3 regions of the Thioclava sp. GXIMD4215 genome follow, and region 3 is predicted to be linked to each of the others. Evidence: riboswitches for the same ligand, from Rfam matches in the RefSeq annotation. Region 3 holds a riboswitch; each other region holds the start of a gene.

Region 1 (9,951 bases), on a different replicon from region 3:
GGTGTCGCGCAATCGCTGGTGCTGACGCGCACCTCGGGCCGCGCCTCGCCCATGCCGGAAAACGAGACGCTGGAAACCTTTGCACGCAGCGGCGCGACCTTGGCGATCCATCTGTCGGTGCATGTGCTTGACGAGGTCGTCGCGCGGCTGACCCCGTTTTACGGGGCGGATTGTCCGGTGGCCGTGGTCTGGCGCGCAAGCTGGCCCGACCAGCAGATCCTGCGCTCGCATCTGGGCGAGGTGATTGCCGCCAGTGACGGGCTGCGCGGGCGCACGGCACTTATTCTGGTGGGGCGGAGCCTTGCGCAGGAAGGCTTTGCCGAGAGCTGCCTTTACGCGGGCGATTACGACCGCCGCTACCGCCCCGTGGGCACCGCGCCGCGCTTTCCGGAGGGGCAGGAATGATCCCCGACGGGCTGATCGTCTCGGCCACCGGATCGGGCACTGGCAAAACCACGCTGACATTGGGCTTGCTCCGCGCCTTCCGGCGGGCGGGCGTGGTGGTCCGCCCGTTCAAGGCGGGGCCGGATTACATCGATCCGGGCTTTCATCATGCGGCCTCGGGCATGGCCTCGGCCAATCTTGACAGCTGGGCGATGCCGACGGGGCTGATGGGGCAGATCATCGCCACTGCGCAGGGGGCCGATCTGGTGATCGCGGAAGGCGCGATGGGGTTGTTTGACGGGGTCGCCGCGATCGGGGCTACGGCGCGCGGGACGGCGGCGGATCTGTCGGCGCTGACAGGCTGGCCCGTGGTGCTGGTGATCGATGCATCCGGCCAGGCACAATCGGTCGGCGCGGTGGCCTTGGGCTTTGCACGGCTGCGCGCCGATGTGCGGGTGGCGGGCGTGGTGGTCAACCGCGTGGCCAGCCCGCGTCACGAGGCGATGGTGCGCGAGGGTCTGGCCGCAGCGGCTGTGCCCTGTCTGGGCTGCCTGCCGCGGGTCAGGGGGCTTGAAATGCCCTCGCGCCATCTGGGGCTGGTTCAGGCCAGCGAGCGCCCCGAGCTTGAGACACAGATTGACGCGATGGCTGATCTGGTGACCGCCCATCTGGATCTGGCGCAGATCCGTGAACTGGCCGCACCGACGCAATGTCCCGCAGGGGCCGGACGCCCCGTTCCCCCGCCCGGACAACGCATCGCGCTTGCGCAGGATCAGGCATTTTCCTTTCTCTATCCGCATCTTGTAACAGGATGGCGCGCCGCAGGGGCCGAGATCATGCCCTTCTCGCCGCTGGCGGATGAGGCCCCCGACCCAAGCGCCGATTGCGTCTGGCTGCCCGGTGGTTATCCCGAATTGCATGCAGGGCGTCTGGCTGCGAACGGGCGTTTTCTGGCGGGTCTGACGGCCTTGGCCGGAACCCGCCCCGTGCATGGCGAATGCGGCGGCTATATGGTGTTGGGGCAAGGGCTTGTCGATAAGGACGGGCACCGCCACCAGATGGCAGGATTGCTGGGGCTCGAGACATCCTATGCGGCGCGCAAGATGCATCTGGGCTACCGGCTGGCCACCTTGGCCGCGCCCATCCCCGGTCTGGCGGCAGGCCAAAAGCTGCGCGGGCACGAGTTCCATTTCTCGACCATCCTCGCGCAACCCGATCTGCCTTTGGCCGAGGTGGTGGATGCGGCGGGTGCATCGGTGGTGGAAACCGGCTCGCGCAGGGGCTATGTCAGCGGGACATTCTTTCACCTGATTTCGGAGGTCGCATGAGCGGTTTCGTCAGTTTCGTCTCGTCGGGTCCGGGGGATCCGGAGCTTTTGACCCTGCGCGCCGCCGACCGTATCCGGCAGGCCGACGCCATCCTGTTCGATGATCTCTCTGCCGGACCGATCCTTGATCTTGCACGCCCCGATTGTGACCTGATCGGCGTTGGCAAGCGGGCAGGGCGCCCCTCGCCGAAACAGGACCATGTCAGCCGCCTTCTGGTCGACCATGCCCGCAGCGGCGGCAAGGTGGTGCGGCTGAAATCCGGCGATTGCGGTATTTTCGGGCGGCTGGAAGAAGAACTGGCCGCCTGCCGTGCGGCGGGGATCGCCTTCGAGATCGTTCCCGGGGTGACGGCGGCCTCTTCGGCGGCAGCGGCGGCGCAAATCCCGCTGACACGGCGGTTGACGGCGCGGCGGCTGCAATTTGTCACCGGCCATGATGTCACGGGGGCGCTGCCCGACGAGATGAATATGGCCGCGCTGGCCGATCCACAGGCCGTTACGGCGGTCTATATGGCACGCCGGACCTTTGTTGCGCTGTCCGAGCGGCTGGCCGAGGCGGGGCTGGATCTGGACACTCCGGCGCTGATGGCCGAATCGATTTCCCATCCAGACGAGGTGATCTGGCGCGGCACGATGCGCGCGCTGGCGGCCAAGATAACGGCGGAACTATCCGCCGGAGCCGTGTCGCAAAAACCGGCATTGATCTTTTACGGGGCGCTTGCCCCCGCCTGAGACGCGAATCCGAGACAGCTATAGAGAAAAAATTTTCGCTCGGGGCTTAGGTCTTATTGACCTGAGCCCTTTGCTTATTCAAAACCGGAGAGACGGTTTCCGGCAGCCAAGAGGTGTTGCCGGATGAAAAGGGAATCCGGTGCGGTGTAGCCATCAGGCGCCAAATCCGGAACTGCCCCCGCAACTGTAAGCGGCGAGTCCGCGCCTGACAGCCACTCCGGTCCGAAATCGGGGGAAGGCGGCGCGATGGCGATGAACCGCAAGTCAGGAGACCTGCCGTGCGTCGGGGCGCAAGCCCTGTCTGTTCCATCAATCACGCCGTCGGGGTCGACGGCAGGGAGATACCGCTATGCATATCGAACCGGGCGTCGTTACGGGCGCCAAACTGTTTCTGAGCTATGCCACCGCCGCAGGCGCGGCCACCTATGTCACCCGCGAGGCGATCAAAACCCTCCATCTTGGCGACCTGCCGGTCACGCTTGCACGCGCCGTTGCGGCCACCGCTGCCGTTTTCGTGTTTTTCGAAGTCTTTCCGCATCACGCGGTCGGCGTGTCCGAAGTCCACCTGATTCTGGGCTCGACGCTGTTCCTGACTTTGGGCCTTGTGCCGGCGGCCATCGGTCTGGCAATGGGGCTGCTGCTGCAGGGGCTGTTCTTTGCCCCCTTCGATCTGCCGCAATATTTCATGAACGTCACCACGCTGCTGGTCCCGCTTTTTGCGCTTTCGGCACTGGCCAAACGTCTCATCGCGCCTCACACGGCCTATGCCGATATCACCTATCGTCAGGCGCTGGCACTTTCGACCGCCTATCAGGGGGGCGTTGTCGCCTGGGTCGCGTTCTGGGTCCTTTATGGCGAGGGCGTCTCGGCGGCGTCTTTGGCAAATGTGGCGACCTTCGGCATTGCCTATATGTCGGTGATCCTGCTGGAGCCGCTGATCGATCTGGCCGTTCTGGCCGGTGCCAAGGCGATCGGGCGCAACCGTTTCGTGCTTTCGCGGGTCTATACCGCCTGAGGCCGCGCGACGGTTTCGCGGAAGAAACGGGGCGAAGAACTGGTGAGCCCCGTTCCAACCTGTTAAAGACAAGGCGCGTTCCGCAAGGGGCGCGCTTTTCATCTTTCGGGGGAGTAGGATGTTCCATCTGTCGCTGATCGGGATCGGGGCCGGTAATCCTGACCATCTGACCTTGCAGGCCATTGACGCGATCAGGGCCTGCGATGTGATCCTGATCCCGCTCAAGGGCCCCGGGAAAGACGATCTGGCCGAAGCGCGCCGCGCGATCTGTGCCAGGGTCACCGGCACGCAGGGGCCACAGTTGCGCGAATTCCGGTTGCCGGTGCGCGACCCCGCCCAACCCGATTACCGTCGCAGGGTCGATGACTGGCATGACGACATTGCCCGCATCTGGGAGCGCGAATTGCACGCGGCCTTGCCAAAAGGCGGGCGCGCGGGGTTTCTGGTCTGGGGCGATCCGTCGCTTTACGACAGCACCCTGCGCATTGCCGAAAGGGTGGCGCGCGCTACCCCGCTCGAGCTGAGCGTTGTGCCCGGGATCACCGCGATACAGGCGATGACTGCGGGCCACGCGATCCCGCTGAACGAAATCGGCGCGGCCGTGGCCATCACCACCGGACGCAAGCTGCGCCAGGAGGGCTGGCCCGAAGGCATCGGGACAGTTGTCGTAATGCTGGATCAGGGCGGAGCCTTCGAGGCTCTCGACCCGGAAGGTCTCGAGATCTGGTGGTCCGCCTATGCCGGTATGAAAGAAGAAATCCGCCTGAGCGGCCCGCTCTCGCGCATGGCACCGCAGATCATGAAGACCCGCGCCGAGGCCCGCAGAACCCACGGCTGGATCATGGATATCTATCTGATGCGCAAAACACGGCACAGCGCCTGAGGCAGAAAGGCGGGAAACTATCGCCCCCGGGCGATAGGCGCATGGTCCCTGCCTGGCATGGGCCACGCTCGAACCGCGCTCGACACCGCATATCTGAAGGACGCATATCGGAAGGATCAGGAAAAGGTCGATACCGCGGACCGACTGGCCCAACGGTACGAACCCTGAGAACCTGCACTCGTAAAACACGCCACTGTACTTGGCCGCGTCATCGAAAGGGCATCCACTTCTGGAACGAGCGGAGCCGATCCCGAAGCCAAGCAACCGGATTTTCGAACAGTATCCGGATTAAAAGGAAACTCGTTACGCTTTCAGCCTACTTTCGTAAGCTAGGCCGTTTTATAAATTGATCTGCCTAACGCACAATCCGCATTTGCGCGCAGGCGATATGCGGAGATATCATAAGACAATTACACGTAGTTGTGCTAAGGGGATAAATATACCCAATATACTGATCAAAACATATTGGATTTCTTTTTCCAACCATAACAGGGCCGATCCCCCGCCTTCTGCTAGTGCAGGTCCCGCCGTCCTTTGCGCTCTGACCGCCGAGGGCGAACATCCGCTTTGAGCCCGTTCGGCTTCCGAGCTCCTCGGCGGCGGTTTGTGCGCTTCCCCGAATTGCCCCAATCCCCCTTAAGAAGCCCCCCGTGAAATTCACCCTCGCAAAGACCGTACGCTACTGGTGGCCTGTCGGTGCAAGGTGATGTCTGTCGGTGACAGTTTCACGGGCGGGTGTACGACGGATGGCAGCGGGGTGTCCGCTCCCGTCGAAAGCACATCGTCTCCTATGTCATGTCGAAGTGCCTGACGGGCGTTATCGCAACTGCTGATGCGATTGTCGGCAGTAACGGGTATGATGACGGTGCTGCTTACGAAACCTACTGACCTGACGTGAGTGTGCAGGGTAGGCATTCGGCAGCTTCGCCTTGGTGCCTATGTGGACCCGTTCCACCACGACTGATCCTGTCGTTATGATATTCTGCGAAGTCTATGACACTGTTGACACTGTCGAAGTCATCACGGCCTGTGACGCTGCGGGCGTGATCAGTGTCGCAGGCCAAGAGTTCATGTCGACGGTCGGCGTATTGCAGCGGATTACCATCAGCCTCTCGCGGACCTCGGATCCTCTTTTCTTCGCACGAGTTTCGGGCGCCATCCAGATTGTGAGAGTCCAGTTTTACGATAGTGAGACACCACGCATTGCTATTGCCAATAGCGGACGAAAGGGACGCATGCGTGGGCACAGAGGTCGAATTAATGAAAAAGAGAGTGAAGAAAATTTTCTAACACTCTGTTTTATAATTCATTCTTGAAAGAATGGCTCCGGCGGTAGGGATCGAACCTACGACCAATTGATTAACAGTCAACTGCTCTACCGCTGAGCTACGCCGGAACACGGTATTTCATCTTGACCCAGATGACGGGATGTTGGCTCCGGCGGTAGGGATCGAACCTACGACCAATTGATTAACAGTCAACTGCTCTACCGCTGAGCTACGCCGGAACATGTGGCGCTGTATAGCGACGGGTTTTCGGGCATGCAAGAGGCTAAATGACGTTTTTTTGGCAGAAATTCATCTTCGTTGAAAAATCGCCTGATCGGTGATGGGACCTGCCACCGAAAGCTCATCTTTTTCCATCATGTCAATGAGATGGGCCAGACAATTCCGGGTTGCGGCTTGCAGGATGCGGGGGGGCAGATCGCCATAGATCTGCCGCGCGAGCGTTGTGGCGCAGACGGGGTCTGCGTGTGTGGCCTCGGTAATCTGGGCATGGCGGGCAAGGCGATGGGCGCGCAACTGGCCGATCCGTTTGCGCGGGGCAAGGATTGGCGCGCCATGTCCGGCCAGAAGCTGGTGCGGGGCAAGTGACTCGAGCCGGTCGAGCGCGGCGAAATAGGAGGCCAGATCGCCATCGGGGGGAGAGATCACCGTCGAGGTCCAGCCCATGACGACATCACCGCTAAACACCGTCGTGCCGAATTCGAAACTCAGATGGTTGCTGAAATGACCCGGTGTGTGATGGGCGGTGATTCTTGCCCCGCCCACAGTGATCTGCGCCCCATCTGCCAGATTGTGGTCGGGTAGGAAGTCATGATCGATACCTTCGCCCCCTCCAAGCTGGCCTTCCTCGGCCAATCGCTGCATCAAAGCGCTTCGACCCGCTTGGGGCGCCCCGAATCCATAGGTGGCCGCGCCCGTTTTCGCGGCAAGCGCCCTGGCACCGGCGCTATGATCAAGATGGGCATGGGTCACCAGAATATGGGTGATCCGCTCATCCGGACCCAGCGCCGCCAGAATCGCCGCAAGATGGGCCTCATCCAGCGGCCCCGGATCGATCACCGCCACATCGCCTTGCCCCAGCAGATAGCTGTTGGTGCCGTTCTGTGTCATCGGCGAGGGATTGGGGGCCAGCACGTGGCGGATGCCATAGGCTCCCGTGGTGCCATTATTTTCGTCGGAACACGGCATCTTGGCTTTCCCTTTCTGCGGCTGCTCGCTACGGTTTTGGCATGAAATTCCAGTGGCTGAAACAAATGATGCCGCGCGGGCTCTATGGTCGCGGCGCGCTGATCCTCCTGCTGCCGATCGTTACGATCCAGCTTGTGGTATCTATTGTCTTTATCCAGCGCCATTTCGAGCGTGTGACCGAGCAGATGACCGGCTCGATGCTGCTGGAAATCGACCTGCTGATTGATGCCGTGGATGAGGCCCCCGATCTGTCCGCCGCGCGGGCCGAGGTGGAGCGCCTCGGGACACCTTTGCAGATGACCACCGATCTGCCCGCGATTCTCGACGAGACACGCGGCGACCATCGCAAGTTCTATGACCTGACCGGATTGGTGGTCATGGACGTTCTGCACCAGCTTGTCCGTCCGGTGCGGGCCATCGATCTGACGGACGGGGATCGGGTGGTGCTGTGGGTTTCAACCGACAAAGGTCTGATGAAGATAGACTTTTCCCGTCAAAGGGCCTCTGCGTCGAACCCGCATCAGCTTCTTGTGCTGATGCTGGTGGTCGGGCTGCTGATGACGGTCGTGGCGTTCTTGTTCCTGCGCAACCAGCTCAAGCCGATCCGGCATCTGGCGTTGATGGCCGAAGCCTTCGGGCGTGGTCAGTCTGTGCCCTACAAGATTTCGGGGGCGACGGAGGTGCGCTCGGCGGGGGCGGCCTTTCTGGATATGCGCAACCGGATCGAGCGGCATATCGAACAGCGCACGATGATGCTGTCGGCCATTAGCCATGACCTGCGCACCCCCCTGACGCGGTTGCGTCTTGGCCTGTCGATGCTGCCGCGCGACCCCGAAGATGCCAAGGATATCGAGGATATGGAGATGGATGTGGCCGAGATGGGCCGTCTGATCGACGCTTTCCTCGAATTCTCGCGTAATCAGGCACAGGCCGCCGCGCCGGATGACACCGATATCGGCCAGCTTGTCCGCGAGGCGGTGCACTATGCCCAACGCAGCGGGCGCCCCGTGATTCTGGGTGATTGTCCGGAGGCGGGAGAGGTCATTGCGAAACTGCGCGGCGACGATATCCGGCGCGCGCTCGACAATCTGATCGGCAATGCGCTGCGCTATGGCGGGCAGGCCGAGGTTGGTGTGAGTTTGGGAGAAAAGACCATCAAGATCGCGGTCGAGGATCCGGGGCCGGGCATCGCGCCCGAGCGCCGCGAAGAGGCCCTGCGCCCGTTCACGCGCCTTGATCCGGCGCGCAATCAGGATTTGGGGCAGGGCGTGGGCCTCGGGCTGTCAATCGCATCCGATATCGTGCGCGCCCACGGTGGCAATCTCAATTTGCGCGAAAGCCCGTCGCTTGGCGGTTTGATGGCCGAGATCGTGCTGCCCCGTTAAGGGGCGGCACCTGCTGCGCTCAATGGGCCGACCAGATCGCCAGCGCCACCAGCAGATAGCTTGCCAGACCCAACCCCGCACTGGGAAGGACCCACCATCCCGAAGGCAGGGTGACCGTTGCGGCATGCGCCATGCATCCCTTGATCGAAGAGACGCGGAGGAATTGCCGAAGAGCGGCTTGCGCTGGACGTTGCTGGGTATTCATGGCGCTTATCCTTTAGGTTATTCTCACCTATCCACGAATTAAGATTACCGAATGCAATTCGCATACGCAACAATATTTCACGAAAATTCTGAAAAATATATTCGCACTCTTGCGATCCATATATCGCTTTCCGCCCGTGCTTGACGTAACATTTGCGTAACGCAGAGGTGGTTGAACAGGCACGAGACGCCGCCTATCTATTGCTGGACTAGGGAAGAGACGGGGTTGCCGAAACGGGGCCGGTTCTCTTTCGCCATATAAGGAATGACCATGACCGAAATCTCCTCGCAAACCCATCCGGTTCTGCCGCTGCGCGATATCGTTGTGTTCCCGCACATGATCGTGCCGCTGTTCGTGGGCCGCGAAAAATCGGTACGTGCGCTGGAAGAGGTGATGGCCGAGGATCGTCAGATTCTTCTGGCCAGCCAGATAGATCCCAGCGTGGATGAGCCCGATACCGATGGTATCTTCCGGACCGGCGTTCTTGCCAATGTGCTGCAACTGCTGAAATTGCCCGATGGCACCGTTAAAGTGCTGGTTGAGGGCAAGACGCGCGTGCGCATCACCGAATTTGTCGATAATGAGGATTTCTTCGAGGTCCGCGCCGAGCTTCTGGAAGAGGTGCGCGGCGACGAGGAAACCATCTCGGCGCTGCTGGGGTCGGTCGCCGAAGAATTCGAGCGTTACGCCAAGATCAAGAAGAATATCCCCGAAGAGGCGCTGACCGCCGTCTCCGACACGCGCGAGCCGGCAGAGCTGGCCGATCTTGTCTCGGGTCATCTGGGGCTGGAAGTCGGGCGCAAGCAGGAACTGCTGGAAACGCTGGACATCTCCGAGCGTCTGGAAAAGGTATATGGCCTGATGCAGGGCGAGGTCTCGGTTCTGCAGGTCGAGAAAAAGATCAAGACCCGCGTCAAGAACCAGATGGAGAAGACGCAGCGCGAATACTATCTGAATGAGCAGATGAAGGCCATTCAGAAGGAATTGGGCGATGGCGAGGACGGTCAGAACGAGATCGCCGAGCTGGAAGAGAAGATCGCCAATACCAAACTGTCGAAAGAGGCGCGCGAGAAGGCCGATGCCGAGGTCAAGAAGCTCAAGAATATGAGCCCGATGTCGGCAGAGGCGACCGTCGTGCGCAACTATCTCGACTGGATGCTGTCGATTCCGTGGGGCACCAAATCGCGCGTGAAGAAAGATCTGGGCCGCGCCGAAGAGATCCTTGATACCGATCACTACGGTCTGGAAAAGGTCAAAGAGCGGATCGTCGAATATCTCGCCGTGCAGGCGCGTTCGGCCAAGCTGAAAGGCCCGATCATGTGCCTTGTCGGCCCTCCGGGCGTGGGGAAAACCTCGCTGGGCCGGTCGGTCGCCAAAGCCACGGGGCGCGAGTTCATCCGCATCTCGCTGGGGGGCGTGCGCGACGAATCCGAGATTCGTGGCCACCGCCGGACCTATATCGGCTCGATGCCGGGCAAGATCATTCAGGCGCTGAAGAAAGCCAAGACCACGAACCCGCTGATCCTCTTGGACGAGATCGACAAGA
Region 2 (9,951 bases), on a different replicon from region 3:
GGGATTCACCCCTTGGGCACAAACCCCATGATTTCCGGCAAAAACAAGGGCTTGCGCCTTGCGGATATGCGGGCGCTCGCGGCGTTGCCAGCCCGCCATGAAGATCGCCAGATCCTCCAGCCGCCCCAAAGACCCCGGCGGCTTGGTCAGCTGGTCCTGACGGGACTTGGCCAGATCGGCCGCAGCATGATCGAAGACCGGCAGCTTGTCGGCCAGAACGTCCAGTTCGGACAGGGCGGAAAGAGGAAAGAGGCTCATTGCGGTTTGACCTTTAACGCATAGCCGCAGGTGACCAGATAGACCTCGTCTGCTAGCGCGGCTATTTTTTGATTAACGTGCCCCTGCGCGTCTCTGAAACGACGCGCAAGAGCGTTTTCGGGGACGATTCCCATACCAACCTCGTTGGTGACAAAAACCACCGGAGATGTCAGGCGAGACAAAGTGGCAAGAAGCGCGTCCAGCTCCTGTGCCAGATCGCGGTCTTCCATCATCAGATTGGTCAGCCACATGGTCAGGCAATCGACAAGGCGCGGGGCGGTGCCATCTGTCTCGCGCAGGGCTCGGGCAAGATCGATCGGGGCTTCGATATCGCGCCAGCCCGTCACGCGGCGGGCACGGTGTTCATCGACACGCTCCTGTGTCTCGTCGTCCCAGATTCGGGCGGTGGCAATATAGATCGCGGGAGAGCCAAGGCGCTGTGCCTGCTCCTCTGCAAGGCGGGATTTGCCCGAACGGGCCCCGCCGGTCATTAGTATGATCTTGCTCATCGAGCGATGACAAAGCAGAAAAGGGCTGAAAAGCAAAGAGGAAGATTCATGTCGATCACGCCCGCGTCAGAGGCGACCGAGCTGGTTCTGATCCGGCACGCGCCTGTTATCGGGGATGGCTGCGTCTATGGGCGGCGCGATCTGGCAGCCTGCCTTCCCGCGCCCGAGCAGCTGGCGCGGGTCGCCCTGACGGTGGGGGCGGTGGACCGGATCGTGGCCAGTCCCGCGCTACGCTGCCAGCAGACAGCCAAAGCGCTTTGGCCCACAGAACCGATCACCCTGAACGCCGATCTGTGGGAGCAGGATCTGGGGGCATGGGAAGGGCGCGCCTATGCCGAGCTGCCCGATCTGGGGCCGCTGCCGCTAAAGGATCTGGCGGCGCATCGCCCCCCTGACGGGGAAAGCTTTCTGGATCTGGGGCAGCGGGTCATCCGCGCGATCGACACGCTCGCGGCGTCACCGGGGCGGATTGCGGTGGTCGCCCATGCGGGCAGTATCCGTGCGGTTCTGGGCTGGGCCACAGGCGCGCTGCAGGGTGGATTGCGCTTTGGCATCGACCCTTTGTCGCTCAGCCATGTGACAGTCCTGCGGCCCGAGGGAGCGGTGATTACCGCCGTGAACCGATGCGTCTGAGCGACCGCCCGATGCCGCGCCACGCCGCCGTTCGGGTCAGTGGCCATTTCGGGGAATTCCTGCAGGGGCGGCTCGGGCCTTCAGGGCCGGTGGCGCTGGTGTCGGTGCCTTGTGCGCCACTACAGGCGGTGCTTTCGGTGCAGCCGTCCCGCGTCTTCGGGCTGCATGATCCGATGCGGCTTTTGCCACGTGACGCGCTGCGCCGGCTTGGACAGTTGCTGCGCCCGCTACGGGGTGGCCCGCTACGGGGGGGCAGGCTTCCGGGGCGGCTAAGGCTGGCCACCAATATGCTGCCCGGCGCGGGGACGGGGGCCTCGACTGCGGCCTTGGTGGCGGTGATTCGCTATCTGGCCCCCTGGCTGGCCCCGCAGGAGGTCATGCGGATCTGCTGGCAGATCGAGGGGGCAACCGACCCGCTGGCCTTTGTCGAACCCACAGCGCAGCTTTGGGCCTCGCGCTTGGGGCAGGGGCTGGTGCCGCTTCCGGCCCCGCCGCCGATGCGCATCATTGGCGGGCTCTGGGGTGGGCCCGAACGGACCGATCCGGCAGATAGCCGCTTTGCCGATCTCTGCGATCTGGTGCCACAATGGCACGGCGCGGCGCAGCGGGGCGACTTGCCGGAGATTGCCCGTCTGGCATCGTTGAGTGCGGCGCGCACGGCAGCCATCCGGGGCCCGACCGCCGATCCTACCGCAGAGATTGCAAGCCAGCTTTCCTGCCTCGGCTATCTGCGCGCGCATACCGGTTCTGCCCGTGGGCTGATCCTCGAGCGGACGGCGCCGCCTGCGCAACGTCAGGCGGCACATGACAAATTGCGTGCGGCAGGATATGGGCGGGTGATGGAATTCACCCTTGGGGCCATGTCGCCGCAAGACGGGCGGAGAGAATGATGACAGGCGCGCTTTTGATGGTGATCGGGCTGGTGGCGGATGGCCTCTTTGGCTGGCCGCAGGCCGTGTTCCGCCGCATCGGTCATCCGGTCACATGGATCGGGGCCCTGATCAGCGCGCTCGAGCCGCGTCTGAACCGGTGCCACTGGTCCGACCGGCAGCGGTTCTGGGGCGGGGTGACGACCTCTGTTCTGGTGATCGGGGTCACCACGGGCATGGCCTGTCTGGTGCAATGGATGCTGCCCGAGACGTGGATCGGCACGCTTTTGCTGGGGCTATGCGCGTGGCCGCTGATCGCGGCGCGTTCGATGTATAGCCATGTGGCCGCTGTGGCGCGCCCGCTTTGTGCGGGCGATCTGCCGCAGGCACGGATTGCGGTGTCGATGATCGTCGGGCGCGATCCCTCCCGTCTGGACAGGGCGGGGGTCGCCCGTGCCGCCCTCGAGAGCCTCGCCGAGAACACCTCCGACGGGATTGTGGCACCGGTCTTCTGGGGTGTCGTGCTGGGCCTGCCGGGGATTGCGGCCTATAAGGCGATCAATACGCTGGATTCCATGATCGGCCATCGCAACGCGCGGTATGAGTGGTTTGGCAAATTTGCGGCGCGGCTGGATGATCTGGTCAATCTTGCGCCTGCACGGCTGAGCGGGGGACTTTTTGCGCTGGTTTCCGCGCCGATGCGCGCGCTGCGGGTGATGCGCCGTGATGCGGGGCTGCATCGTTCGCCCAATGCGGGCTGGCCCGAAGCCGCTTTGGCCGCAGGGCTTCAGGTGCGCCTGTCCGGTCCGCGCATCTATGGCACCCATATGGCCGACGAGCCTTTCGTGAATGCCGCGGCCCCCGATCCCGTGCCGCAGGATCTGCAACGCGGATTGCGGCTTTATCTGCGGGCGATGGGGCTTATGGGGCTCTGTCTTCTTGCTCTGGCCTTTGTCTGAAACGGCCCCTGTTCTGAAAGGTATCCTATGCGCGATCACGGCGGAAATCTCGATCAGGCGATGGCCATATTCGGGGGCGATGACTGGATCGATCTCTCGACCGGCATCAATCGCGTGCCTTATCCCGTGCTCGCGCTGCCGTCGCAGGCCTATACCGATCTGCCGACGCGCAGCGCGATGGAGGGCCTTCTGGCCGTGGCGCGCCGGACCTATGGCCTGAAAGAGGCCGCGATTGCCGCGCTGGCCGGTGCGCAGGCCGCCATCCAGACCCTGCCGCATATCATCGGCGGGCCGAAACGGGCGCGGGTGCTTGGCCCTACCTATAACGAACATGCTGCCAGCCTGCGACAGGCGGGCTGGGAGGTGCAGGAGGTCACCACGATCGCAGAGCTGCACGGGGCCGATCTGGCGGTTGTGGTCAACCCCAACAACCCCGACGGGCAGAGCCATCCCGCCACGACATTGCTGGCGCTGCGTCAGGAGGTCGGCGCGCTGGTGGTCGATGAAAGCTTTGCCGATCCGCGCCCCGATCTGTCAGTGGTGGCCCATCTTGGTGCGCCGGATCTGTTCGTGCTGCGGTCCTTCGGGAAATTCTACGGTCTGGCCGGGCTGCGCTTGGGTTTCGTGCTGGGGGCAGAGGCCCAGATTGCGCAGATCCGGCAGATGGCGGGTCCGTGGCCGGTTTGCGGTGCGGCGCTGGCGATCGGGCAGCAGGCGCTGGCCGATACCCGCTGGCAGCAACAGACCTGCGCGCGGCTGCATGAGGATGTCATCCGTATGGACAGCCTCGCACAGCGCGCGGGCTGGCAATGGGCGGGCGGGGCCGAACTGTTCCGGCTATACGAGACCCCCGATGCCACAGGCGCGCAGACCCGCCTCGCGTGTGCCCGCATCTGGAGCCGGATTTTCCCGTGGCATCCGCGCTGGATCAGGCTGGGCCTGCCCGGTTCCGCGCAGGAATGGGCACGGCTGGAGGCGGTCCTAACGGGCGAGGGCCAGTAGCCCCGCCACATCCAGATGCGCTTCCAGATGGTCGGCAAGCCGGTCAAGCGTCGCCTCGACCAGCGCGCCGTGATTCATGCCGCTAGACTGTGCCCCCAGCGCGCGCAGCCATGCGCTGCGGAACCCGTCATCACCGAACATCCCGTGCAGATAGCTGCCGCTGACCCGTCCATCCGCCGATATCGCCCCCTCGGGCGTGCCCTCGACATAGGCAAAGGGGCGCGCCCTATCGGGGCCATCACTGCGCCCGATATGGATTTCATAGCCGGAAAACATCGCGCCCGAGGCGGCATGACGGGCGCTGACGCGGGTCAGGCGCTTTTGCGCCACCATCTGCGTATCGACCTCCAGAAAGCCCAGCCCCGCCTCGGTGCCCGCAGGCCCTTCCAGCCCGTGCGGGTCCTGAATGCTGCGGCCAAGCATCTGGTATCCCCCGCAAATCCCCAGAATATGCCCGCCGCGCCGCAGATGAGCCTGCAGGTCGATATCCCAGCCTTGCGCGCGCAGGAAGGCCAGATCGCCGCGCGTCGATTTCGATCCGGGCAGAATCACCAGATCGGTGTCTCCGGGTAGGGCCTGACCGGCCCGCAGGATCGAGACCTGAACCGAAGGCTCCTGCATCAGGGGGTCGAGATCATCGAAATTGGCAATGCGCGACAGCCCCAGACAGACCACTTTCAGCCCCGCCCCTTGCGAGACTTTCGGCAGGTCCAGCGCATCCTCGGCAGGGAGGCGACCGGCCTCGGCAAACCACGGCAGAACGCCGAACCCGCGCCATCCGGTACGTGTCTCGATCAGCCGATAGCCCTCATCGAAAAGCCGTGGATCTCCGCGGAACTTGTTGATCAGGAAGCCGGCAATCTGCGCCGCATCCTGCGCGGACAGAACGGCCTGCGTGCCCACGATCTGCGCGATGACCCCGCCGCGGTCAATATCGCCCGCCAGCACCACCGGCACATCCGCGGCACAGGCAAAGCCCATATTGGCAATGTCATTGGCGCGCAGATTGACCTCGGCAGGGCTGCCCGCGCCCTCGACGATCACCAGATCATGGCGGGCGCGCAAACGGTTGAAACTGTCCAGAACCGCGCCCATCAGGGACGGTTTCAGCGCGGCATAGTCCCGCGCACGCACGGTGGTCAGGCGCTGGCCCTGCACCACGACCTGCGATCCCGTCTCGCTTTCGGGCTTGAGCAGGACAGGGTTCATATCGGTGACGGGCTCCAGCCCGCATGCCAGTGCCTGAAGCGCCTGCGCCCGACCGATTTCGCCACCATCCGCCGTGACCGCAGCGTTATTGGACATGTTCTGCGGCTTGAACGGGGCCACCGTCAGCCCGCGCCGCCGTGCGGCCCTGCAAAGCCCCGCCACCAGCATCGATTTGCCGACATTGGAGCCCGCGCCCTGAATCATCAGCGCCACCATCACGCAGCCCTCCGGCCTGTCACGTCACGCTGCGCCGCGCCAGGGCAGCCCCGTCCCCAAGCCGCCGAGCACGGGCGGGACTGCACCGCATCTCGACCAAGACAGTGGCAGCTGGCTTCGGGAAATGCGGTGCGCCCACCTTCTGCCAGCTTCGGGACCCTGCCGAATGTGGCAGGAGCATCATGGCGTAACATCGTTAAAATAACCTTGTTTTCCCTCATCCCGAAAGCCCCGCATATAAACTGGTCCGGCAGGGCTTCCAAAGGACGATGCGTCAAGCAAGCCTTTTCGCAAAAACGGCCCGCGATCGTTCAGAATTCCACGCCTTTCTGGCCCTTGATCCCCGAGCGGAACGGGTGCTTGACCAAGGTCATCTCGGTGACCAGATCGGCGACCTCGATCAGCGCGTCCTTGGCATTGCGCCCCGTCAGCGCCACATGGGTCATCGGCGGTTTCTCGTCGCGCAGGAAGGTCACGACCTCGTCGATATCCAGATAGTCATAGCGCAGCGCGATATTGATCTCGTCCAGCAGCACGAAACGGATTTCCGGATTGCGGATCAGCTCTTTCGCTTTTTCCCACCCGCGCTTGGCCATCGCGACATCTCGGGCGCGGTCCTGCGTTTCCCAGGTAAAACCTTCCCCCATCGCGTAGAACTGGCAGATATTGGAGAAATGCTCTTCGATCAGACGACGTTCGCCCGTATCCCATGCGCCCTTGATGAACTGCACGACAGCGCAGGGCATTTCATGGGCGATACAGCGCAAGATCATCCCGAAACCGGCAGAGGATTTGCCCTTACCTGCGCCGGTATTGACGATGATCAGACCTTTTTCGCCTTCCTTGGTGGCCATGATCTTGTCACGGGCGGCCTTCTTCTTGGCCATCTTGCTGGCATGGCGGTCGGCCATATCTTCGGGCGAGGGGGTCGTTTGCGATGTCTCGGGCATCGGGATCTCCTTCCTTGACAAAGGCGGGGCACTCACGTCTTTTAGCCCTGCGTTCAGGTTCCTGTCTATGACAGGTGAAAAGGGAATGCGATAGGGACGGTGCGACACGGTCCCAAGCGCAGCCGCCCCCGCGACCGTGACCGAAGAGGCCGCATGCCACTGGAGCCATCCGGGAAGGCGCGACCGGCAGGAGGAGTCTCTCTTCCTGACTTCGCAAGCCGGGAGACCTGCCTGAGACGCGGATGAGAACGGGCGATCGGGGTGTGTCGTGGCCGGACGGAAGGGGAAACCGGTGGTTTCGGCTTTCGGCCAGTGCTATGCGCCCTGTAAGGGAGAGCATATGACAGATGTAACCGTGACAATCTGCACCACCTGCCGCCGCGCAGGGGACGAGGCCGATCCGCGTCCGGGAACGCGGTTGCATCAGGCGCTGCAGCACGCCGACCTGCCGCAGGGCGTAAAGGTGCGGGCTGCCGAATGTCTTTCGGCCTGCACGCGGTCCTGTTCGATGATTCTGGCCGGCGGGGCGCAGCGTTGGACCTATGTCTATGGCGATCTCGATCCCGATCTGCATCTTGAGGATATCCTTAGCGGGATCCGCGCCTATAAGGACACCACCGATGGTCTGGTGCCTTGGCGCGCACGCCCGGTAATCTTTCGCAAACAATCCATTGCGCGTATTCCGCCGCAAAATGATCCGCAGGAGTGATCAATGACCAATCTCGCAAAGGTTCCGGTAACGGTTGTCACAGGGTTTCTGGGCGCGGGCAAAACCACGCTGATCCGCCATCTGATGCAAAACCCGCAAGGCCGCCGTCTGGCCGTGCTGGTCAATGAATTCGGCACCGCAGGGGTGGATGGGGATATCCTCAAATCCTGCGCCGATGAAAACTGCCCCGAGAATAACATCCTCGAACTGGCCAATGGCTGCATCTGCTGCACCGTGGCCGATGAATTCATTCCCACCATCGAACGCCTACTGGCGCTGCCTGAAACCCCCGACCATATCCTGATCGAGACCTCGGGGTTGGCGCTGCCCAAACCGCTTCTGAAAGCCTTCGACTGGCCTGCGATCCGTTCGCGGATCACGGTGGACGGGGTGATCGCGCTGGCGGATGCCGAGGCTGTCGCCTCCGGCCAGTTCGCGCCCGATCTGGGAGCGGTCGATGCACAGCGCGCCGCCGATCCCTCGCTTGATCATGAAACGCCGCTGTCGGAGGTCTTCGAGGACCAGATCGCCTGCGCCGATATCGTGCTTCTGTCCAAAGCCGATCTGGCGGGCGAAGAGGGGCTGGCAAAAGCCCGTGCCGTCATCGAGGCCGAGGCCCCGCGCAAGCTGCCGATCCTGCCGATGACCGAAGGCGAAATCGACCCGCAGGTTATCTTGGGGCTGAATGCGGCGGCGGAAGACGACCTTGAGGCGCGCCCGTCCCATCATGACGGCCACCACGACCATGAACATGACGATTTCGACACGATTGTCGTGGATCTGGGCGAGATCGAGGATATCGCAGGGCTTGAGGCACGCATGATCGCGATGGCGGGGGATCTCAATATCCTGCGGATGAAAGGCTATCTGGCGGTGAAGGGCAAGCCGATGCGCTATCTGGTGCAGGCGGTGGGCACCCGCCTGCGCGGCCAGTTCGACCAGCCTTGGGGCAGCCGTCCGCGTGCCTCGCAGCTGGTGGTGATTGCCGAGCATGATCATATCGACCGTGCGGCGATCGAAACCGCTTTGGGACTGGTATCGGCCTAAATCATGCATGTCGTCTTTCGCGAAACTCACGGGCTTGATCAATCCGATCAGCCGCAGGATCTGGCGCAGGCCCCTGCGGATCTGGTGGTGCTGTCCTTTTCCGATAGTGATCTGGGCGCGTTCGCGGCAGGCTGGAAACGTGCGCAGGGGGGCAGCCCGCTGCCCTCTTGCCGACTGGCCAATCTGGTCGCGCTGAAACATCCGCTTTCGGTCGATACCTATGTCGAACAGACCCTTTCGGGGGCGAAGGGCGTGCTTGTGCGGTTGATTGGTGGCGAAAGCTACTGGCCTTACGGGCTGGCCTGCCTGCAGGATCTGGCGCGGCGCAAGGGCATCGCACTGGCGGTCCTGCCTGCGGACGGGCGCGAGGATGCGCGCCTTGATGCGCTTTCCACGCTGCCGGTCTCGACATTGCGGCGCTTGCAGGCGCTGTGCGATGCGGGCGGGGCGGTGGCCGCACAGGCCGCGCTGGCCCAGCTTGCTCTGGCTGCGGGGCTGTATGCGGGGCCGGTGGCGGGGCTGAAATCGGTGCCCGATTACGGGTTCTACCTGCCCGAAAAGGGCGTTATTGCGCCGCCCGAGGACACCGGGCCGGTGGCCTTTGTGACCTTCTACCGGTCCTATCTGACGGCGGCCGATACCGCCCCTGTCGATGCCTTGATCGAAGCGCTTCGGGCGCGGGGATTTGCAGCTTTCGGGGTCTTTGTGCCCTCCCTGAAAGCGGCGGGTGTGCCGGATTGGCTGCGCGGTGAGATTGCGCGGCTCAAACCGGTTGCAGTCGTCAATGCCACCGCGTTTTCGGCGCAGGGTGCCGAAGGTGGCTCGCCCTTGGATCAGGCCGATGTGCCGGTGGTGCAGGTGGCGCTTTCCACCGCGCAGCGCCGCGATTGGGCCGCCTCCGAGCGCGGTCTCGCCCCTTCGGATCTGGCGATGCATGTTGTACTGCCCGAGGTGGATGGCCGCCTGTTTGGTGGCGTGATCTCGTTCAAAAGCCCCGGCAAACGCGATCCGGATCTACAATATTCCCGTTTCGCCCATCGCCCCGATCTGGGGCGGGTCGCGCAGGTTGCCGAACGGGTTCTGGCGCTGTATCGGCTCGGTCAGATGCCTGCCGCGCAAAAACGTCTGGCCTTCGTGCTTTCGACCTATCCGGGCAAGAGCTACCAGATTGCCCATGCGGTGGGGCTGGATGCCTTGGCCTCGGTGGAACATCTGGTGGCGACGCTTGCGGAAGAGGGATATCCCCTGACCAAAGTCAGCGATCTGGGCGCCGTCTTGCAGCATGCCGTGCTGCACTATTCGCTGGATGACTACCGGCTGGCGCTGGCCAATCTGCCCGACAGTCTGCGCGATGATCTGGCCGAGGCATGGGGTGCCCCCGAGGATGACCCCGCCTGCCGCAACGGGCAGTTCCGGTTTCCGGCGATCCGCTGTGGTAAGGGGGTCGTGGCTTTGCAGCCCGAACGCGCCGATCGTGCCTCGCGCGAGACGGATTATCACGATCTGTCACGCGTGCCACGTCATGCCTATGTGGCCTTCTATCTCTGGCTGCGTGGCCAGACCGATGCGGTCCTCCATATGGGCGCACAT
Region 3 (9,951 bases):
TAGACAATCCACGGCTGACGCCCGATCTCGCGCGTCCACCACCCCGCGATGACCGCGATATACGGTAGCGAAACCATCGCGATACAGACCATCAGGAAGCGGCGCTGAAGCGGCGCATAGCTGGCACAGAGCTGACGACGGTAGCTCAGCCAGCCCCCCCAGAGCGCCACCGCCAGAATGGCCCCGCCAATCGCGACCATGATCCGGAAGCTGTAGAACGGCAGCACCACCGGCGGGCGCTCGTCTTCGGGGAAGGTATTCAACCCCTCGACCGCGCCATTCCACGTTTTGGTTTCAATCAGCGACAGCGCATGCGGGATCTTGATCGACCATGCCAGACCGGTGCCCTCCTTGTTGGGCCAGCCGATGACGTTCCACGCGGTATTGACGTTCCCATCGGCATCATAGGTGTCATACTGGCCCTCCATCGCCGCCAGCGCCGCCGGTTTATGCTCGAGCACATTCTCGCCCAGCAGATCGCCCAGATAGATCTGGCCCGCCGCCACAACGGCCAACGCGACAAGGCTGTAACGCAGTGGACGGATGAACAGCTGGACCTCACGGCGCTTGAAGACGAACCATGCGCAGACCGCCACCACAAAACACAAAGACAGCTCGACCGCCGCCAGCAGCATATGCGGGAAAGCCGCGAAGACATTGGGATTGAACAGCGCGGCCAGCCAGTCGGTGACATGGAACATCCCGTCCTTGAACTCGATCCCGGTCGGGGTCTGCATCCAGCTATTGGCCACCAGAATCCACATAGCCGACAGCGTCGAGGACAGCGCCACATTGAATGTCGCAAACAGGTGCATCTTGCGGCTGATCTTACCCCAGCCAAAGATCATCAGACCGATAAAACCGGCCTCATACATGAACGCCGTGATGGTCTCATAGCCCAGCACCTGCCCGAAAAACGGCCCCGCAGCCTGTGAAAACGGCCCGTAAAGGATCCCGAAGGCCATTTCCATCGTCACGCCGGTGGCCACGCCCGCGCCGAAATTGACAATGAAGAGCTTCTCGAAAAAGCGGCACAGCCGGTACCAGCGTTCATCATTGGTACGGAACCATGCCAGTTCGAAACTGAACAGGATGATGGCAAGGCCGATCGTAAGCGGCGGAAACAGAATATGTACGGAAGAGATCAGCGCGAAATCCATCCGCGAGATCAGGACACTGAGTGGATCTGGTTGCATCGCAACGCCTTTTGCTGTGGCAGCGCCCATAGCCCTTGGCCGAGGCCGGAAAAAAGGCCCTCATGCCCGATATCAGGAAACAACGCCGCATTTACTGACGCGCCCGTTCCTAAACCCGCAGCGCAAGGCGCGGCATTGGACAAATTGTCCAATGCTGAATACATCTTTTCGCGCGGCACATGTCGGGGTTTACATTTTTTTAATAACAACTTGCCTGACGGTCTTCATGCAGGAAATGAACAGATATGCGCCTTGAAGGAAATCGGCGGGAATTCAGTAAAATAAAGATGTTTCAATGCTCTATGGTAAAATCCTCATCTCATGTTTTAACTGTAATTTAACCATTTCGCGCTGATCCCTCTCGCGGCAGAGAAACCAAAGGCCCCATACGTACACAAAAGCGCCAAGCGGATTGCCTCCGCTTGACGCCAGCCAACCTGTCAGGGCCAATCCCGCTTTCCGTCCATGACTAGCGTGACAGGATCTCCTCGAAACGCTCTCTGGCGCGGCGCGGAATGGTTTCGGGCAGGGTCTGGGGCAAGGGGTCGACCGTTTCCCCGACATCGATCACCATGACCATTCCCATCGCGTAGTGCGGCGTGCATTTGATGCCATAGCGCCCCGCCACATCAAAGCGCACGGTCTCTTCTTTCGAGAGCGGCCCCAGAAACGGGGTTGCGCCTTCGGGGAGCATTTCCTTGATCGAAGCCGCGTTATGGCCCTTTTGTGTGGGCACGAAATGCACGCTGTCGCCAAGGGCGATTGTCAGATGATCCGGCTCATAGACCATTGCCCCTCCCGCGCCGCGGTTCAGCATCTTGACCTCATGGGTCTCGGCCATCACGGCATCGGGCAACAGCAGCGCCGCCACCGCGATACATCCAATAATTGCACAATATTTCAATATACTATCCTCATAATGCCTGTATAAAATGCAGCAAGGGCCTGCCGTCCGGATCGCGGATATGCTGCGCCTCGACCCCGAAGCAGCCGCGCAGATGGTCCAGCGTCAGGACCTCGGACGGGGGGCCGATCGCGCGCAGTCGACCGTGCTCCAGCAAGGCGACCCTATCGCAGCCGAACGCCTGATTGAGATCATGCAGCGCGATCACCCGCGTCACCGGCAATGCCCGCACCAAGCCCATAAGAGCCAGTTGATGGCGGATATCCAGATGGTTTGTCGGCTCGTCCAGAAGCAGTAACTCGGGGGTCTGCGCCAATGCCCGCGCGATATGCACCCGCTGCCTCTCGCCCCCCGACAGGCTATGCCAGAGACGGTCCTCCATGCCCTGCATATCCAGCGCCGCCAAGGCCTTGGCCACATGCGCGTCGTCCTGCGCGGTCCAGCCCCGCAAGGGCGACAGAAAGGGGATGCGTCCCAATTCGACCGCTTCGCGCACCCGCAGACGGTCGGTGGTTTCCGCCTGCTGTTCGACAAAGGCGATCTGCTGCGCCCGCGCCCGTGCCGAGATCCTGTGCAATGGCACTCCGCCAAAACGGATCTCGCCCGAGGCGGGTTTGCCCAAGCCCGCCATAAGCCGCATCAGGGTGGATTTCCCCGACCCGTTCGGGCCGATCAGGCCCAGACATTCCCCCGGCTCCAGTTGCAGGGTGATCGCGTGCAGCAGCGGCGTGCGATGCGCCTTGGCGCAAACATTCTCGAGATGCAGAACCATCAGCGCGCGCCCCGCATCAGGATCAGCGCAAAGGCCGGTGCCCCGACCAGCGCCGTCACCACACCGATGGGCAGCACCTGCCCCGGAACGATGATGCGGGCCAGAATATCCGCCGCCACCAGAAACACCGCCCCCGCCAGCGCCGAGGCCGGCACAAGGCGCTGGTGGCGGGTACCGACCAGAAAGCGCATCGCATGCGGAACCACCAGCCCGACAAAGCCGATCGCCCCCACTTTGGCCACCAGAACCCCCACCATCACCGCTGTGACCGTGATCAGCAAGCCGCGCGTCCTGCGGATATCCACCCCCAACGAGGCCGCGCTCTCGGCACCGAAGGTAAAGGCATCCAGTGCACGCCGGTACCAAAGGCATAGCCCGACGCCCAGACAGGTCACAAAGACCGCCGGGGCCACGTCCTCCCAGCGCACGCCCGACAGATTGCCCATCAGCCAGAACATGATGCCGCGCGCCTGTTCGGCATTGGCCGAGCGGGCAATGATGAAGGCGGTGAGCGCGTTGAACATCTGGCTCCCCGCGATCCCCGCCAGAATGATGGCCGCCGCCCCCTGATTGCCGCGCCCGCCGCCCGGAATGGCATGGGCCAGCGCCACCACCGCCCCGAAGGCGGCCAGCGCCCCGACCAATGCCCCCGCCGACATCGACACGGCGCCCGCGCCGATACCCGCCACGCTGACAAGCACCGCACCGGTCGAAGCCCCTGCCGAAAGCCCCATCAGATAGGGATCGGCCAGAGGGTTCCGCAAAAGCGCCTGCAAGACCACCCCCGTCAAGGCCAGCCCCGCCCCGCAACTGGCGGCGACAATGGCGCGGGGCAGACGGTAGCTCCAGATGATACCGGCATCGATGCGGTCCAGCGGATAGCCCGCCTGCCACAGATGATTGGCCAGAACCTTATAGACGGTGGCCAGCGGTAGGCGGGTCTCGCCAATGGCCGCCCCTGTCAGCACAGTGCCCGCAAGGACCAGCGCGATGCCCCCCCAGACCATCCAAGGCGCGGCGGAGGCGCTCATTCGAAGGTCATATCCGAAAGCGCTTGCGACAGGCTGTCGAGCCCGTAGATGCTGCGCATGGTCGCGCTCATCGCATGGGCATCCATCACCACGATATGCCCCTCCCGCACGGCTTTCATCTGGCTTGCCACAGGGTCGGTCTTCAGAAAGTCCATCTTGGCCGCGACATCATCGGCGGGGAAGCGGCGCCGGTCCATTTTGGCGATCACGATCACATCCGGATCCGCTTTGGCAATGGTCTCCCAGCCGACGGTAGGCCATTCCTCGTCCGACTCGATCACATTACGGATGCCGAGTTTACCCATCATATAGCCCGGCGCACCAAGACGACCGGCCACATAGGGGTCCAGCTCCAGATCCGCCGAGGAGAACCAGAAAACGGCCGACAGACCTTCGGGCAGGTCCAGCGCCTGCGCGCGCGCCACGGCTTGGGCCTCTGTCGCCTGCAACGCCGATACCAATGTCCGGCCTGCGGGCTGCACGTTGAAAATCTCGGCAAGCTGGGTGATCCCTTTATAGACCTGCTCGGGGGCAAAGGCCCCGACCCGCGTGCCGTCGCCACCGGTCGAATTGTCCTTGGTGTCGCAATCGGCGGGCATGATATAGGTGTTGACCCCGACATCGTCGAACATCTCGCGCGTGCCGACAATACCGCTCGGCCCGACATGCCATTCATATTGCACCGCCACAAGATCCGGCTTCTGCGCCAGAACACTCTCGAAACTGGGATCGTTATCGGACAGACGCGGGATCGTCGCATTGACATCGGCAAATTGCGGCAGCACCGGATTGAACCACACCGAGGTGCCCTTGACCTTTCCTGCCAGCCCCAGCGAATAGAGGATCTCGGTCGCCGACTGTCCGATCGTCACCGCGCGTTCCGGTGCCGCCTCGATCGTGAGGCGTTTGCCGCAATTTTCCAGCACCAGCGGATACTGCGTAGCCCCCGTCTGTGCTGGCGTTTGCGCCCAAAGCGGCGTGCTGCCCAAAAGCAGTGCCAGACCGGCCGGTAAAATCAATCTCATATGCCCAATTCCTTCAGAAGGACCGGAAAGCACCATATGGGATGACGGATCCGCCGCCACGCAGGGCGAAGGGAGACAACCCACCGACACACCCCGTCCGGTTTGAAAATCCGATGTCGGCAGGTCTCCTGACTGGCGCCTCATCGCCAGACCGCCCTTCCCAAAGCAGTCAATGCCTGCCTCAGTGGATTCCGGTCCGGCTCTTCGCCTACAGTTGCGGGGGCAGTTCCGGTTCCCGTAGTCCCACGGGGCGGATTCCCTATTATATCCTCTCGGATACCGACGCGATGTGTTTGTCACCCCCGCGCCCCGAGGTCAAGCGGCCAAAGCCCCCAACTGCACGATGCCCCTCTCTGGCGCCAAATGCCGAAAGGAGCCGCCCGCAAGGGGCTCTTGCGCGCAATCCGTCCCGAACCGCCAGCTGTTGCACCAAGGCCAGCCCGACCCTCCCAGTCCCTGCGCGACAGTTTTGCCCATTTAATTCCCCGCGCTTGCAGCCTAAAATGGCAGCAAGACTGCCTAAAGCCTAAAGGGAGCATTCCGCGCATGGCCTCGCCGCTTTTTACCGGACCGGAGAATGGCAGGCCGCCGTCTCCCGCCGCCCATCGTTCGCTGATCTACCGTATGGCGCGGCGGCTCGAGGGATATTCCATCGGCATGGTGCCGGAATTCATTGGTGTCGCCGAAGGGTTGCGCGCCTCGCTGGCCTTTGCGGTGATGGTGCTGACCGCCGCCGCCAGCGGCGAGCCGAAGCTGCTTTGGGCGGCATTCGCAGCGTTCTGGGTCTGCCTCTGCGATCCGGGCGGGCGCGACCGGACCCGTATCCGCGCAATGGGCGCCTTCGTGGCCGCCGGAACCCTTGCCGCCTTTCTCGGTGCGGCCAGCGCGGGGCTTGGCCCGCTTTATGCCAGCCTGACGCTGATCCCGCTGATCTTCCTGCCGGCATTGGGCGGCATCTTCGGACCAAGCGGGGCCCAATCGGGCACGCTCATCTGTGTGGTGGGCGGGGTCGCCGTCGGGTTTCCCAATGATCCGGTCGCCTCGCTCCATCTGGCGGGGGCGTTCCTCGTGGGCGGGATCTGGGCGCTGGTGTTCAGTTTCTGGATCTGGAAACTGCGTTCGCAGGGGCCGGCACGGCGCGCGATCGCTTCGGTCTTCACCCGTCTGGCCGAGATGAACAGCGCCATGGCCGCACGTCTGGGCCGCGAAGAGATCCTCGGGGCGGCAGAACCCGAATACCGTCGCGCGCTGCGGGCCGCCATCGAACGCGCGCGCGGCACGATCCTTGGTCTGGGCAATGGCCATACTCAGTTCATGGCAGAACTGGGCAGCGCCGACCGGATCTTTGCGTCCATGATTGCCCTTGACCATATGCTGAGCGATCCGTTGAGCCCCGAGGAAGAAGCCCCCCTTCGCGAACAGTTGGCCCGTATCGGCGCCCTGCTCAGCGAGGCGCAGATGCAATCCATGACCCGCCATCCCCATCCCGAGCGGCTGGTCTGGGAAGCCGAAGACCTTGCCCGCGCCGCCGACCGCGCCGGTGCGCGCAGTCAGGCCGTGGTGCGCAATCTGGCCGAAGCCTTCCTGCGTTTTGCCGAACATCTGCGCGGCGACAGCCTGTCGGGCAGCGCGCCGCAGCAGGACGGCACACCGCGCCCCAGCTGGCGGCAGATCCCCGATGCGACCTTGCGCCATGCCCTGCGTCTGACGGTGGCAGTGGTGGTGACCTATCTGGTCTGTGTGGCGCTGGAGATGAAGTATTTCTACTGGGCCACGATGGCCACCATCGTGGTGCTGCAGCCCGCGCTCTCGACCACATGGCCGCGCATGCTGGAACGGGTGCTCGGCTCGATTACGGGCGGGCTTTTTGCCGCTGGCCTGTTGGCCCTGTCGCCGGGGCAACTGCCCCTTCTGGCCGTCATTATCCCGACATCCGCAATCACCATCGCGTTCAAACGGGTCAATTATACGATCTTCACCATCGGGGTCAGCGCGCTCTTCGTGCTGGTGACCGAGCTGGTCATGCCCAATCACGGCATTGCCCTCTCGCGGGCGCTGGACAATATTCTGGGGTCGGTCATCGCCTTTGTCGTTGGGGCGACCCTCTGGCCCGGACGTGCCGAGCCGCATTTCCGCGATATTCTGGCGCAGGCCGTGCAGGCGAATATGGATTATGCCGCCGCCGCCGTGGGCAGCACGAGCCTGCCCGAGCCGGTCGATGCGCTGCGTCGTCAGGCCGGACTGGAAAGCACCAATGCCGAGACCATCCGCCAGCGCAAGCTGATGGAAGGGCGGCGCGGTGCCGACCAGTTGGACGCGGCGGGCGATGTTCTGGGGGCATTGCGGGTGCTGGCGGGGGCGGTGACCACCCATGCGCTGATCTCGCCCGAAGCCGATCCCGAGAAAGAGCATCTGCTCCGGCAGACCGCGCAGTCTTTCGCCGATGCCATCCGCCATGCGGGCGATGCCTCCCTGCCCGCTTTGCCCGCGCAGACCTCGCCCACGGACCTGCGCAAGGCGCTTGAGTTGCTGCAAAACCGGCTTGACCTCTATCTGAAAGCCTGAGCGGCGCCTTTTTGCTAGGCAAACGTCCGACCCTCTCCCTGCAAATCCGGCGATCACGCCGGATTTCTCTCGCCATCGGCCCGCCGGAGGCGAAGATACGCCCGAGAAACCGCGGATATCTGGGGCAAGGGCGATGAGAATTCTGGTGATCGGGGCAGGTGTGATCGGCACGACCAGCGCATGGGCGCTGCAAGAGCAAGGCCATGATGTCTGCCTGATCGAGCGCCAAAGCACCGCCGCCGAGGGCACATCCCACGCCAATGCGGGGATGATCACCCCCGGCTATACCGCGCCCTGGCCCGCCCCCAAAATCTGGCGCAAACTGCCCAGATGGCTGTTACGGACCCACACGCCTTTCGCGATATCCCCCCCTCTGTCGCGCCGTGATCTGCGCTGGATGCTGGCCAGCCTGCGCCAGTGCCGCGCAAGATGCTACACGGCCAATATTCAGGCCATGATGGCCCTGTCGGTCTATAGTCAGGCGATGATGGCCCGCCTTCGCGACACTGTGCCACTGCACTATGCACAGCGCTTTGGCGGGACATTGCAACTGTTCCGCCATCCCGTCAGCCTGACGGATCTGCGCCTGCATACCGACTATCTGGATCAGCGCGAGATCCCCTACGAGGTGCTGGACCGCGCGGGCTGCCTTGCCAGGGAACCGGGGCTGGAACGGGCCGAAACACCGCCCGTCAGCGGGCTTTACATGCCGCAGGACGAAACCGGTGACTGCTGCCTTTTTACCAGACAGCTTGCCGCCGCCTTTGTCGCACGGGGCGGCGAGATCCGCTATAACACCCCTGTTTCCGGCCTTCTGGTGGAAAACGGCCATGTGAGAGGGGCGCTGGACCAACAGGGCGAGGCGCTGCGCGCCGAACGGGTGGTGCTCTGCACCGGTCACGAGACACCAGCCCTGCTGGCCCCGCTGGGGCTGGACCTGCCGATTGCCGCGCTCAAGGGCTATTCGATGACGGTGCCGCTGCGCATACCTGCCTACGGGCCGCAATCCACCGTGCTGGATGACACCTATAAAGTGGCGCTGACACGGCTGGAGAACACGATCCGCGTGGGGGGCATCGCCGAGATTGCAGGCGGGCGACAAGGGCTGACCCGACGCCATCTGGAAACCCTGCGCCTGTCGCTGGCAAGCCTGTTCCCCGACAGCTATGTGGCCGAAGAGGCGCAATTCTGGGCCGGTCAGCGCCCCACCACACCGACCAATCTGCCGTTCATCGCAGAGACCGCCCTTGCGGGGCTTTATGTCAATGCCGGTCACGGGACGTTCGGCTGGACAATGGCCGCAGGCGCGGCAGCTTTGCTGGCCGATCTGGTCAGCGGCACCCCGAGCCCGATTTCCGCAGCCCCCTACAAGGTGCGAAAATAATCGTTGCACCGCTTGCGTCCCGATAGCGGGCCGACGTAAATTATCCGGCAGGTTCTGGACTGCTTTCATACGGAAAACCACCTTGCCCCAACGCGCCGCTTCCCCGTTTTTTGTGGTCTTCACACTGACCTGTGCCGGATTTCTGTCCGGATGCGGGCTTGGCCATCGGGCCACGCCGGAGGAATGCATGGAACGCGCCATGTATTTCGAATCCAACCGCTCCAGCCGCGATGGCATGGTGGCCGTGGGCAGCGTGGTGATGAACCGTGTGAAGTCACCGGATTTCCCGAACACCGTCTGCGGTGTCGTCAGCCAGAAAAACCAGTTTGCCCGCGGGATCATGTCGCGCAAGATGGACACCCGCTCGGCCCCCTATCTGCGCGAGGCCGCCCGCGCCGTGCTGCGCGGAGAGCGTCACCCCTATATCCAGAACGCGCAATATTTCCATACCGCCAGCTATCGCGCCTCTTATAACAATATCGATTATGTGCTGACCACCGGCGGCAATGCCTTCTATCAAAAACGTCGTCCGGAAAACGTTGTGAATGCCAGCCCGCTGCCGCCTTTGGAAGGCATAACCGGCTATTGAGACCCTAAAACGGCGGGGGCGGCCTTAGGCCAGCCCAACCACCCGCCCCTTACGGGCCTCGATTTCCCGATACAGCAGCTCGGCAAGGTTTTTGTTGGCGACGGTTTCGATGCCCTGAAATCCCGGCGAGGAATTGACCTCCAGCACTTTCGGCCCGTCTTTCGCCCGCAACAGGTCAACCCCCGCGATACCCAGCCCGAAGCTGCGCGCCGCCTTGACCGCCATCCGCCTTTCCTGCGTGGTGATCTTCACCGCCTCGCCGGTGCCGCCCTGATGCAGGTTGGAGCGGAAATCCCCCTCGGCCCCCTTGCGCTTCATCGCGGCAACAACCTTGCCCCCGATCACCAGACAGCGGATGTCTTCCCCTGCGGCTTCGCGCACGAAATGCTGCACCAGAAAATTCGCCTTCAGGCCGCGAAACGCAGAAATCACGCTTTCCGCCGCTTTGCGGGTCTCGGCCAGAACGACCCCCTTGCCCTGCGTCG

The links. A riboswitch is a leader RNA that binds a small molecule or an ion and turns the genes downstream of it on or off. The one in region 3 is predicted to bind cobalamin.
Region 1: it holds a riboswitch for cobalamin, as region 3 does, so the genes downstream of both, WDB86_RS02720 (energy-coupling factor ABC transporter permease) here and WDB86_RS16535 (ABC transporter substrate-binding protein) in region 3, are expected to answer to the same signal.
Region 2: it holds a riboswitch for cobalamin, as region 3 does, so the genes downstream of both, WDB86_RS02655 (DUF1636 family protein) here and WDB86_RS16535 (ABC transporter substrate-binding protein) in region 3, are expected to answer to the same signal.

What each region holds. Positions count from the first base shown of each region.
Region 1 covers NZ_CP149515.1:565,719-575,669, forward strand. Annotated here, with positions in the region: gene cobM (precorrin-4 C(11)-methyltransferase) at 1-405, shown strand, start outside; gene WDB86_RS02710 (cobyrinate a,c-diamide synthase) at 402-1,712, shown strand; gene cobA (uroporphyrinogen-III C-methyltransferase) at 1,709-2,443, shown strand; cobalamin riboswitch at 2,520-2,739, shown strand; gene WDB86_RS02720 (energy-coupling factor ABC transporter permease) at 2,793-3,458, shown strand; gene cobF (precorrin-6A synthase (deacetylating)) at 3,577-4,341, shown strand; tRNA gene WDB86_RS02730 (tRNA-Asn) at 5,663-5,737, opposite strand; tRNA gene WDB86_RS02735 (tRNA-Asn) at 5,774-5,848, opposite strand; gene WDB86_RS02740 (MBL fold metallo-hydrolase) at 5,919-6,815, opposite strand; gene WDB86_RS02745 (ATP-binding protein) at 6,857-8,200, shown strand; gene WDB86_RS02750 (hypothetical protein) at 8,220-8,405, opposite strand; gene lon (endopeptidase La) at 8,676-9,951, shown strand, end outside.
Region 2 covers NZ_CP149515.1:548,104-558,054, forward strand. Annotated here, with positions in the region: gene cobT (nicotinate-nucleotide--dimethylbenzimidazole phosphoribosyltransferase) at 1-258, opposite strand, end outside; gene cobU (bifunctional adenosylcobinamide kinase/adenosylcobinamide-phosphate guanylyltransferase) at 255-767, opposite strand; gene WDB86_RS02625 (histidine phosphatase family protein) at 816-1,400, shown strand; gene WDB86_RS02630 (propanediol utilization protein) at 1,412-2,290, shown strand; gene cbiB (adenosylcobinamide-phosphate synthase CbiB) at 2,290-3,228, shown strand; gene cobD (threonine-phosphate decarboxylase CobD) at 3,256-4,230, shown strand; gene WDB86_RS02645 (cobyric acid synthase) at 4,210-5,655, opposite strand; gene cobO (cob(I)yrinic acid a,c-diamide adenosyltransferase) at 5,967-6,605, opposite strand; cobalamin riboswitch at 6,644-6,855, shown strand; gene WDB86_RS02655 (DUF1636 family protein) at 6,946-7,314, shown strand; gene cobW (cobalamin biosynthesis protein CobW) at 7,318-8,361, shown strand; gene cobN (cobaltochelatase subunit CobN) at 8,365-9,951, shown strand, end outside.
Region 3 covers NZ_CP149516.1:478,317-488,267, forward strand. Annotated here, with positions in the region: gene WDB86_RS16515 (cytochrome ubiquinol oxidase subunit I) at 1-1,196, opposite strand, end outside; gene WDB86_RS16520 (pseudoazurin) at 1,666-2,100, opposite strand; gene WDB86_RS16525 (ABC transporter ATP-binding protein) at 2,111-2,872, opposite strand; gene WDB86_RS16530 (FecCD family ABC transporter permease) at 2,872-3,879, opposite strand; gene WDB86_RS16535 (ABC transporter substrate-binding protein) at 3,900-4,928, opposite strand; cobalamin riboswitch at 5,029-5,227, opposite strand; gene WDB86_RS16540 (FUSC family protein) at 5,475-7,493, shown strand; gene WDB86_RS16545 (D-amino acid dehydrogenase) at 7,627-8,877, shown strand; gene WDB86_RS16550 (cell wall hydrolase) at 8,960-9,466, shown strand; gene rimK (30S ribosomal protein S6--L-glutamate ligase) at 9,491-9,951, opposite strand, start outside.